2 regions of the Paenibacillus sp. 01T443 genome follow, and region 1 is predicted to be linked to the other one. Evidence: predicted binding sites of a transcription regulator. Region 1 holds the regulator's gene; the other holds the start of a gene.

Region 1 (5,688 bases):
CTGCCTGCGGGGTGGGAGGACGGAGTCACGGTAGAAGGAAATCTTCATACCGAGCTGAACCGTGTGGTCCGCACCGTCGACAAGATGGTCACGGACATCAAGGATCGTGTTGACGATTCAGCCGTTCAAGCGCTGATTACGGATCTAAACGGTGCTGTCCGCGATTTAACCCGTCTAAAGGATGAGCTTCGGACATTTATCAAGTTAGAACTTACTGATTCTGTATTTTGGATCGAAGCAAGCAGCGTTTACCGCTTCCGCTCCGTGCAGCTTTATGGCGTGCCGGTTGATGTAAGCGCCCAGCTGCAAAAGTACTTTTTCGATGTGAAAGAAAGTATCGTACTGACTTCCGCTACTTTATCCGTTCAGAAATCCTTTCAGTATGCCGAAGAGCAGCTTGGCCTAACGGGGTATGAAGAACAAGGCAGGTTAAAAACGGTGCAGCTGCCTTCTCCGTTTAATTATAGGGAGCAAGCGCTGGTGGTCATTCCGCGTAACTTCCCTGTTTTGAAGGGAGTCTCCGTCGATGATACTTATTTGGAAATGTTGGTTGCATCGCTTGCTGATGCCGCAAAGGAAACGAAGGGCAGAATGCTTGTATTGTTTACTTCGTACCGCATGCTTAAACAAGTATACGAGCCATTAAAAGAAAAGCTTTCCGTCTCCGGCATTCAAGTGCTGGGGCAAGGAATCGACAGCGGCAATCGCACAAAACTTACAAGACGCTTCCGCCAAACGCCTGAATCCGTTCTGCTCGGTACAAGCAGCTTCTGGGAGGGCGTGGACATACCGGGTGAAGCATTGATCTGTCTGGCGATCGTGCGTTTGCCTTTCCAACCGCCCAGCCATCCGTTAGCGGAGGCAAAAGCGGAAATGCTGCAGCGGCAAAAGCAAAACCCGTTCATGAAGCTTTCGATCCCTCAAGCTGTTATTCGCTTTAAGCAGGGTTTTGGCCGTTTGGTGAGAACATCGCAGGATAAAGGAATCGTCATCATCTATGATACTAGGGTGATCGATACGTATTACGGGAAACATTTCTTGTATTCCTTGCCCGGTCCAAAAATCGAAACCATGCATACGGATCAAATGATTTTACGAATGCGGGAGTGGCTAAGCGAAGAGAAAACTGCCCAGCCCGTGGTTCATCATAACGAGGCAAGCGCAGAGGAGGAGAAGCGATGAAGCAAACGAAAATATCGGAGGCTGTCGTCAGAAGGCTTCCCGTTTATCTCCAAGTGTTGAATGAAATGGTGAATCGAGAAATCCAAACCGTTTCTTCACAGGATTTAGGCACAAAGCTTGATTTGAATCCTGCTCAAATTCGTAAGGATCTTGCATATTTCGGTGAGTTCGGCCGAAAGGGCGTCGGTTATGATGTTGTTTATTTGATTGAAAAAATCCGTCAGATTTTAAAGGTTGATCAGACGATCAAGGTCGCGCTTGTCGGCGCAGGTAATTTGGGGCATGCCTTGTGCAATTACAATAAGTATTCCAAGGATAACATGCAAATTACGGCGGTATTTGATGTTCATCCGAGCAAGATCGGAACGAGCATCAATAATCTGAAAGTACTGCCCATGAGTGAGCTTATCTCTACGGTTGCAGAACAAAAAATCAGAATCGGAATCATCACGGTACCCGCTTTTGAAGCGCAAAATGTGGCTAATCAATTCGTAGAAGCAGGCGTAGAGGGCATTTTGAATTTCGCGCCTGCCATTCTGCGGGTGCCAGATGAGGTGCGTATTCAAAATGCGGATTTTACAAGGGAATTGCTTAGTATAGCTTATTATTTAGTTAGAGAAGGAGAGACGCAGGATGAGTCAGATTTGGATTGAAAATGGATTGTTTATTACAATGGATGATGAAAACCCGACATTTAAAGGACATATGGTCGTAACCGACGACCGTATTACGTACATAGGTACACAAGCTCCTGAGCAGCTTTCTGAAGCTGTTCAAAAAGTGGATGGCAGTAAGCTTGCTTTTATGCCAGGACTCATCAATACGCATGGACACGCCGCTATGAGCCTGCTTCGCGGTTACTCGGATGACCAAAACCTGCAGGTGTGGCTGGAACAGAAGATGTGGCCTATGGAAGGCAAATATGTCGACCAAGATACCCGCGCTGGCAGCGCTTTAGCTATCGTGGAAATGCTTCGTTCAGGTACAACGGCATTTGTTGATATGTACGATCGCATGGATCAAGTTGCACAGATGGTTGAACAGAGCGGCATCCGCGGCGTTTTGACGAGAGGCGTAATCGGGCTTTGCCCTCCTGACGTACAGGAAGCTAAGCTTACTGAAGCCATTGCTTTCGCACGCGATTGGAATGGTAAAGCAGACGGTCGTATTACGACGATGATATCTCCTCATGCGCCGTATACCTGTCCTCCTGAATATATCGAACGCTTTGTACAGGCCGCGCATGATTATAATTTGCCTCTGCACACTCATATGTCTGAGACCATCACCGAGGTTGAACAAAATGTCAAAGACTACGGACTTCGCCCTGTCGAGCATTTGGATCGCCTAGGATTTTTCTCCCGTCCCGCGCTCGTTGCCCATGCAGTTCATTTGAATGACGCTGAAATTGAGCTGCTCGCTGCCAAAGGGGTTGCCGTATCGCATAATCCCGTTAGCAATCTTAAGCTTGCAAGCGGAATTGCTCGCGTTCCCGATCTGCTTCGCGCAGGTGTTACGGTATCTCTGGGTACAGACAGCGTAGCAAGCAATAATAACCTCGATCTATTCGAGGAAATTCGTTTCGCTGCTTTGCTTCATAAAGGGGTTTCAGGAGATCCGACGGCTATTCCTGCCTCGGAAGCGCTAAAGCTTGGAACGATTTATGGGGCTAAATCAATCTGGCAGGAGGATAAACTCGGCAGCCTAAAGGTCGGTAAAAAAGCTGATTTCATCGCAATTGATATCGAGCAGCCGCATTTCTATCCGAAGACAGATATTGTGTCACATTTGGTTTATTCAGGCTCTGGGCGAGACGTTCGGCATGTGTGGATCGACGGACGGCAAGTTTTGAAAAACGGCGAATGCACCTTGCTTGATGAGGAGAAAATTCGTTACGAGGCGCAGGCGAGCTTCGATCGCTTGCTTAACGCCTAATGCGCGCCACAGCAAGGAAACGTCCGCCGTTCATGACGGTTCAGCGGTGGTTATTCGTAATCATCGCTTGTCTCTTGCTGCTTCTAACAGTCGGTTTTATTTATTTCAATGAAATACAAAATCCGCAATGGGCGGCAATTAAAGATGCCAAGAAGCAAGCTATAGAAGCTGCCGAGCTTTCTAAAGTTGAAAAGGTCTATCACCATACTTGGAATAAAGAAACATGGATTATTGAAGGAATCAATAAAGCGGATGAGCATGTATTTGTATGGTTAGCGGAGGAGAAGCTGCCCGAGGTGATCAAAGCCTCAGAAGGAATTTCCGCGCAGGACCTTAAAGCTACGTTCAAGAGCAAGCAGCCAAAAGCAGATGTGAAAAGGATTCAGCCCGGCTTGCTTGATGGTCAGCGAGTGTGGGAAATCTATTACAGCGACGGTGAAAACCCGGCTCATTACCATTATGATTTCTATCGTTTTGATAATGGAAACTTCATTAATTCCTATAAACTTCCATCTCGGACGGAGCCTTAAGGCTCCGTTTCCTTTATTTGCGGGACGAATCCAGCAGAAATACATGATATACTCTCGTATAGAGGAATTGATATACGGAATAATCATATAAAAAGCTGCGGGAGGGATTTTGCATATGTTGAGACCGCGAGTGATACCAATAGTAATTACAGCAGCCATATCGGCTTCCGTTTTATTTGGCGGTTGGGCAATTTACAATCAAGTAGCAGTAGCAGCGCCGTTAGAGCAGGTCGCTAAAGAAATAGCCGGTGTCGTTTCTTCAGATAAGCCGGTTATGGATAATGAGCAGGTAACCATTCCAATTGAATTAAACGAGGATGCGAATCTTCGCGATGTATATGAGAGAATTCAGGCTAACGGCGAAGATATATTTGATGACCGTCAGCTTACGTTGAAGTTTAAAGGGAAACCAAATAAGCAGCTTGAGGATTTATGGTATGCTGCTATGTTCGATATTGCTGAAGCCATGGAGACCAAAACCTATTCCAACATTCCAGAAGCCATGAATAAGGCAGCTAAAGCGTACAAAGATATAACGATTTCAACGGAAATGGATGAAAAAAACGTATATATTACGATAAAAAATCCAGAAGCGGTGAAATACGTCGTAATGCCTCGCACCTCTAACGAATTGGAGGCTTGGTAATATGCGGAAATATGGAATTGAAATAGCGATTGGTTTGGTGCCAATAGTCATTGCGTTTTTGATCTTTATCGGACAAAATGTCGCTCCTATGCTGATGCTTGGCGTTATTGGTTTTGCAGTCGTCTATGCTGCACGCGGCAGAGGCAAACTAACGGCCATGACCGGACAGAAACAGCGTACCGACGTAAAGTCTACTCCCTTTACCTTTGAGCAAATCGGAGGTCAGGAGAGGGCAAAGCAGGAGCTGGTTGAAGCTCTTGATTTTCTTGTTCATCAGGAAAAAATAGCAAAGCTGGGCATTCGTCCGCTTAAAGGCATATTATTGGCGGGCCCTCCAGGAACCGGTAAGACTCTGCTTGCTAAAGCTGCCGCTCAATATACAGATTCGATCTATTTGGCTGCTTCTGGCAGTGAGTTCGTCGAGATGTATGTCGGCGTTGGCGCGGGACGCGTTCGGGATTTGTTCAAAGAAGCGCGTACTAAAGCAAATAAAGCCAAAAAAAGCAGCGCGGTCATTTTCATCGATGAGATCGAGGTCATCGGCGGCAAAAGAGACGGCGGACAGCAGCGGGAATATGATCAAACCTTGAATCAGCTGTTGACGGAAATGGATGGCATACATGCTAATGAATCCCCGCGGATTTTGCTGATTGCAGCAACTAATCGCAAGGAAATGCTGGACAGCGCGCTCTTGCGGCCGGGCCGCTTCGACCGCCATATCGGCGTCGAACTGCCGGATAAAAAGGGCAGGCTGCATATTTTGAACATACATGCTAACAATAAGCCCATTGAAGACGGCGTTGACTTGGATCGAATCGCGAGAGAATCCTTTGGTTTCTCGGGCGCACAGCTTGAGAGCGTCATGAATGAAGCAGCGATCTATGCGATGCGGGAGAGCCGTGAACAAATCGCAGAAAATCATCTATCCATGGCGATCGATAAAGTGATGATGGGCGAGAAGACGGATCGGGAAGCGACGAAGGAAGAACGTGAGCGCATCGCGCTTCATGAGCTTGGTCATGCGATAATGGCGGAGCTGGTACGCCCAGGCAGTGTTTCACAGGTAGCCTTATCGCCACGGGGACAAGCACTGGGTTATGTGCGTCATAATCCACAGCAGGATCAGTATTTATATACAAAAGATTTCCTAAATGGACAAATTATGATTGCGCTTGGCGGAGCTGCAGCGGAGGAAATGTTCTATGGTGACCGCAGCACCGGATCGAGAGGCGATTTCGAGCAAGCTATGAATATTGTTAAAACATTAGTGGAATCCGGTTTGACCGAGCTAGGCATTATCGATGGATCCATGATGACAAAAGATGTATGGGCTTCAACGAATCGCACGATTTTGGATGAGCTTATGCTGCAAACAAAAGGGATGTTAGAATCCAG
Region 2 (5,688 bases), on a different contig from region 1:
CCGTTTAGTAGTCTATTCGTACTATTATTATAAAATCGTTGTTGAAAATTGTCGATTTAAATATTTATTGGCAGGTAAACGTCTTTATTGGGGTATTTTATGGCGCGGCAGATCGCTGCTTCCAAGAGCAGTACTACAAAAAGTGAGTACTAGTTCGCTTTTGATTGGGTCATTATAATACAAGACATACCAACCAGAAAGGCATGTGAGTCCAATGCTACGATTAAACGTTACACGTGTCGGCTTCCTCATGGGCGTGTCTCTGCTCCTTGCTTCCATCATCTACTTTTTCGCTGCCAATTGGGGCGGTCTCGCCCGTGCCGATAAGATTCTCGCCTCCGCAGGAATCATGGTCCTGTTCTATGGCGCATCCTTCATTTTTTCCAAAATGAAAATCATGCTCGGACATCACTCTTTTTTGTCCGCTATTTTTCTAGTCGGCGGCTGTATCTCGTTTGGCGTTGCCGTTGCCCTGCTTAACCAAATCTATAATTCTCATGCCGACAACTACGAGCTCTTTCTCGTCTGGTCGATTCCGGCTCTGCTGCTGGCTTTTATTACACGCTTTAATCCATTCTACGTATTGGCTTATACGCTGGTCCATTTGACGCTGTGGCAGTACTTTTTTCCGAGCTCCCTTTATATCGTCCGCAGTGACAACGAGATTGGGCTGATCGGCTGTATGTTTGCCCTCATCAATCTCATCTTGTTCGCAATAATAGAAGCCAAACGATTTTCTTCCGCACCTCTGAAATTCGTAAGCTTCATTGTCTTCCATATTTCACTGCTCTATTTAACGAACTCCACGCAATTCGAGCTGTTTGGTCCTTGGATGAATATCGTGAGCGTGGCTGCAATCGCAATTGGTTTCTATTACTTCATCAAGGTTCGTTTGGATAAGGTCATGCTTACGCTTAATGCGCTTGCCGCATCGGCTTTTGCAGTATTTAAATTTCTGGAGCTGCTGTCGGAGCATGCTTCAACTACCTTTTTTGTTCTCGGACTTCTCTTTGTAGCTGTGCTGCTGACCGGAAACTTCTTTTTCTTCCGTTTCCTGAATAAGCTGGATCCGCATGAAGCAAGCACGGTTAAGCAGGAAGAAATTCCGCAGGCCGAAGCCCATCATGGCACCCTTGTCGGTAAAATCGTCTCTGCTACCGTTACCGTTATCGGCGTATTAATTGGCAGCATTTCTTTAGTTGGCTTAGTTTTTCTCGCTTCTGATGGGGTAGAGCCGCAGCATGTGCTATTTGTTATTTCTTTGCTGTTTGTGCTTCCCATGCTTCTGCTGCCCCGCCTAAACACCGTTATCCGTTACACGGTGCTTACGATCGGATATGCCGCAGGGATAATTGCGATCGCATGGATCGACTTGGCAGGTTTAACCTTGCTTTTCTTAGCCGTAACGGTGGCCGGTTGGTTCAGGCTTCATGGACGGGCACAGCATTTCTTCATCTATTCTTTAATCAATGTGAATATGGCAATTCTGCTCTTCCAGCTGTTCGAATACCTCCAGCACGCCTATTCTTTTATCGTGCTTATCTTGACAGCACTAAATGCCGTCATCTACGCAAGCCACCATTTGCTCTCTGAGGGGGCTGCTCATAGACGGCATCTCCGTGAATGTGGATTGTTGTTCATGCTGCTGCTGCTCTTTTGGCTTACATTCATGGAGGATTTATTCCCTTATTCGTATGAGCTGTTTAATCTAATAAATTTCATCGTCGTGACCGTTCTAGCCTTTCTGTTTGTCCGCCGCGGCCAAGCACTCGAAGCGTCAGTCAGCTTAGTGTTTTGGTTTCTGTACCTGGCGTACAAATATTACGATTTGTTCTGGACGCTGTTTCACAAGTCGGTTACCCTTGCCTTGTTAGGCTTACTTGCCATTGCGGTTACGTATTTCTTCGCTTACCGGACACGCGCGAGTGTGCCCGAGGATGCCGACGCGTACAGGCATCTGCTGCGCAGAAGCCCGATTTTAATCGCCATTGTTGTTGCTCTGCAGCTTGGATACGTTGGATACCATGCGGCAACGAGCGAAGCGTTACTCTCCAGCGGCACTTCTGTTAAGCTGGCCATTAAGCCGCTGGACCCGAGATCACTGCTTCAAGGTGATTATGTACGGCTCAACTACAGCATTTCTACGCCGCCAGCAAGCATCACTGAGGAGTTGGAGGCGCAAGGAAGCGCAAGGCGAATCAAGGTTGTGCTTCTGCAAGGTGATAATGGCGTATACGAACTTGAACGTTTATACAAAGCCGGAGAATCGTTAACTGGCAAGGAGATCGTTATGAATGGCACCTCGAACGGCTGGGATAACATCTACTACGGAATTGAAACATATTTTGTCCCCGAAGGCACTGGCGTCGAGACCGAACGAAATGCTCATTTTGCGTATGTAAAGGTTGGCACAAACGGCGACGRGCTCCTTGAACGATTAAGCAAAGATTAAAGTAACCGGCCTTAATATTTTCAAAAAAATAGCAGGACGTATCCGGCCCCCATGCCGCATACGTCCTGCTATTTTTATAAATAGGTCAGCTTGCTCAGATCCGGAAACTCCTCCAAATAACCGTTTCGCTCCAGCTCCATCAATGCTTTGCGAATGCTTTGCTCGTCTTCCCCCGATTGGTCCGAGAGCGCCAGCAGCCCAGCCAGCGTAATATCCTTATGTTCCTTGCAATAGGTTAGCAAGCCTTTGGCTGCCCAGGATAAACGGTCATCCTGGAATTCCCCGATCATTTTGCGGAATACTTTATGTGGAATTAACTGCTCGTTTACTAATGCCTGCATGGCCTTTATCGCATGCTTTGTCGTCATACGGCCCTTCTTAGCAACCTCATCTATGGTGAGCGAAGCGGAATCGGCGGTGCTCGAGCTAAGTACGATATAAATCATTTGCGAATAGATATCCAAGCTCGGATTATAAAAAATTTCGGTAGAAACAGTGAAGTTTCGTACGTTACCAGGTGCAATGTCAGTGGTCATGGTCTTTCTCTCCCTTCCGATTGGTATATACCATAATAAAGGTTCGGATACGGGGTTTCAATTTAGGCTTTATTAGAAAATGTTAATCGTATCCGTCTTTGCCTTCGAATTCAATGACAGGATGATAACGGTATTTGTCTAATTCGACCCGGCCATCCTCGCTCGTTTTAACACCTTCTGCGTTTAAGTAAAGAATCTGCATATAGCGGGCTTCTTCATCCATGATTGCTATTTCGCCCTTTGCATTAACTACTCTGTGCCAGGGAAGATTATGAATACTGCTTAGCGAATGAAGAATTCGGACCACCTGCCTTGCGCCCCTGCGGCTCCCGGCATGCTCCGCGATTTGACCGTATGTCATAACCTTTCCTTCCGGAATGGCTTGTATGATGGCGACGACTCTCTGCGTAAACGGCTGCATGGCTCTCACTCTCCTTATGTTCATCATTTCCACATATTCATGAGGGTTCGATTGGCTCCTTCCATCATACCTTATTGAAGGGGCTTGAGCGCTGATCAGGAATTGGATGAAAGCTGGTCAATTGATCAGGCATCACCCAAATAGCCAAAAATTAGTGTGAAAATAGACAAAATGTTTGCATTCCTCTGTTCCCGATGACAAATTGCAATATTTTTTTGCCAAAAGTAATAAATTTCTTTTTAACTTTTTGTGAAAACGATGTAGAATAGAAACAAAGGGTTCAATCCGATTTCGTCATACTCGCTAACTCATCCTTCTCCAAGAAACATGGGTAAGGCTGTTACTAACGCACAGTCGTCTTTTTGAAGAACTATGTGAAAAGTGTAACAAACTTTATGGATGTTCACTCACTTCTAGCGAATGACACAATTGAGACCATAACTTACTTTCAAATTAGCGTAAAGGAGGACATTCTATAATGTCACAACCATCTGCTGGACAAGAGGTCGCAGCTAGCCTCGCTGAAGAAAAGCAAACGTTAGATGTACTTGATCAATTAATGAGGCCGGAGGTTCAACAGTCGCTGACTGTGCTCGTGGACAACCTTCCGAAATTGGCTGAAATGGTAACACTAATGACCAAAGCTTATGATTTCGCACAAAACATTGCTACAGACAAAGTATTGATCAACGATTTCGCTCAAGGTATCGGTGAATTCGTCAAACCGGTTCAAGAGAAAGCAAAAGGTATCGCAGCTGCAGCAATTGAGGCTGGCGAGCGCTCACAAGAAACGGCTAACACTTCTGTTGGCTTGTTCGCTATGTTGAAAATGTTGAAGGATCCGGAAGTTCAAAAAACGCTGCGCTTTGCACAAGCTTTCCTTAGCGTACTGTCTGAACGTAAAAACGAAAAAGCATAATACACTGATTACGCATAGAACGAACGGAGGATGAACATGTCGAAGCAAATTTTAATTCTTGGTGGAGGTTACGGCGGTCTTCTTACTGCTCTAACGGCCCGCAAGCACCTGACTGCAGCAGAAGCCAGCATCACAATCGTTAACCGTTTCCCTACTCACCAAATCATCACTGAGCTGCACAGACTTGCCGGAGACTCAATCGCTGAGCAAGCCGTTGCGCTGCCGCTGAGCAAGCTTCTTGGCGACAAGCAAGTGAATATCATCGTTGATTCGGTGAAAGAAATTAAACCAAACGAAAAACAAGTTGTTCTTGCGAGCGGCCAAGTACAGAAGTACGATACGCTTGTTGTTGCCCTGGGCAGCGAAACGAACTACTTCGGTATCCCTGGTCTGGAAGAGAACAGCCTTGTTCTTAAATCCGTTGCCGATGCTAACCGCATTCGCAAGCATGTTGAAGACCGTCTTGACGCTTACAAAAAATCAGGTAACAAAGCAGACGCAACGATCGTTGTTGGCGGCGGCGGCTTGACTGGCGTTGAGCTTGTCGGCGAATTCGCTGACAGACTTCCAGAGGTTTGCCGCAGCAAAGGCATCGACTTCAATGATATTTCGTTGTATTGCGTAGAAGCAGGCCCTGCCGTTCTGCCAATGCTCCCGAAAGTATTGATCGACCGTGCGGTTACAAGCCTTGAGAAACGCGGCGTAAACTTCATTACGAGCGTAGCAATCACTGAAGCAGCAAAAAGTTCCGTATCGCTTAAAGACGGACGCACTATCGAATCCAGCACAATCATTTGGACTGGTGGCGTAAAAGGCAATCCGGTTGTCGGCAGCAGCGGCCTTGCAGAGGACCGCGGCCGTTCAACGGTTACGCCTACTCTACAATCGACTTCGCATGCCGATGTATTCCTTGCCGGCGACTGTGCAGTCGTATTCCCAGAGGGTGGCGATCGCCCTTATCCTCCAACAGCTCAGCTTGCTTGGCAAATGGGCGAAACGGTAGGCTACAACCTAGCGGTTCAAATCAAAGGCGGCGTAATGGATAAATTCGTTCCTGTATTCTCCGGAACGCTTGGAAGCCTTGGCCGCAAAGACGGCGTAGGAACAATCGGCGGAAACGCAACGCAGCTGAAAGGCTTGCCTGCATCCCTGATGAAGGAAGCAAGTAACATTCGCTACCTGTCGCATATCCATGGTCTATTTTCTCTCGTGCACTAATAAACACAACAAAAAGAAGGAGGGCTTGATGCCCTCCTTCTTTTTTTGTCCATTTTTTGCAAACAGCCATTCATAAGATTAGCCCACTTGTGCCTTGGTAATCTGGTTTTTTCCCGAATCCTTAGAGGTATAGAGCGCCTTA

Evidence for each region. Region 1 encodes Rex, which represses fermentation and respiration genes when NADH is low (regulators of the CRP and FNR family bind a similar motif). Its sites were predicted from a motif close to TTGTGAAATATTTCACAA; they were not measured.
Region 2: AC1DLI_RS24340 (DUF1641 domain-containing protein) is a predicted target of Rex. The motif match lies at 3,782-3,799, and genes of this name have one in related genera.

What each region holds. Positions count from the first base shown of each region.
Region 1 covers NZ_JBFTPE010000001.1:226,882-232,569, reverse strand. Annotated here, with positions in the region: gene dinG (ATP-dependent DNA helicase DinG) at 1-1,182, shown strand, start outside; gene AC1DLI_RS01025 (redox-sensing transcriptional repressor Rex) at 1,179-1,835, shown strand; gene AC1DLI_RS01020 (amidohydrolase) at 1,816-3,117, shown strand; gene AC1DLI_RS01015 (cell wall elongation regulator TseB-like domain-containing protein) at 3,150-3,647, shown strand; gene AC1DLI_RS01010 (hypothetical protein) at 3,763-4,293, shown strand; gene AC1DLI_RS01005 (AAA family ATPase) at 4,295-5,688, shown strand, end outside.
Region 2 covers NZ_JBFTPE010000014.1:118,246-123,933, reverse strand. Annotated here, with positions in the region: gene AC1DLI_RS24355 (GDYXXLXY domain-containing protein) at 215-2,452, shown strand; gene AC1DLI_RS24350 (hypothetical protein) at 2,527-2,988, opposite strand; gene AC1DLI_RS24345 (MGMT family protein) at 3,071-3,409, opposite strand; gene AC1DLI_RS24340 (DUF1641 domain-containing protein) at 3,888-4,328, shown strand; gene AC1DLI_RS24335 (NAD(P)/FAD-dependent oxidoreductase) at 4,365-5,546, shown strand; gene AC1DLI_RS24330 (GGDEF domain-containing protein) at 5,625-5,688, opposite strand, start outside.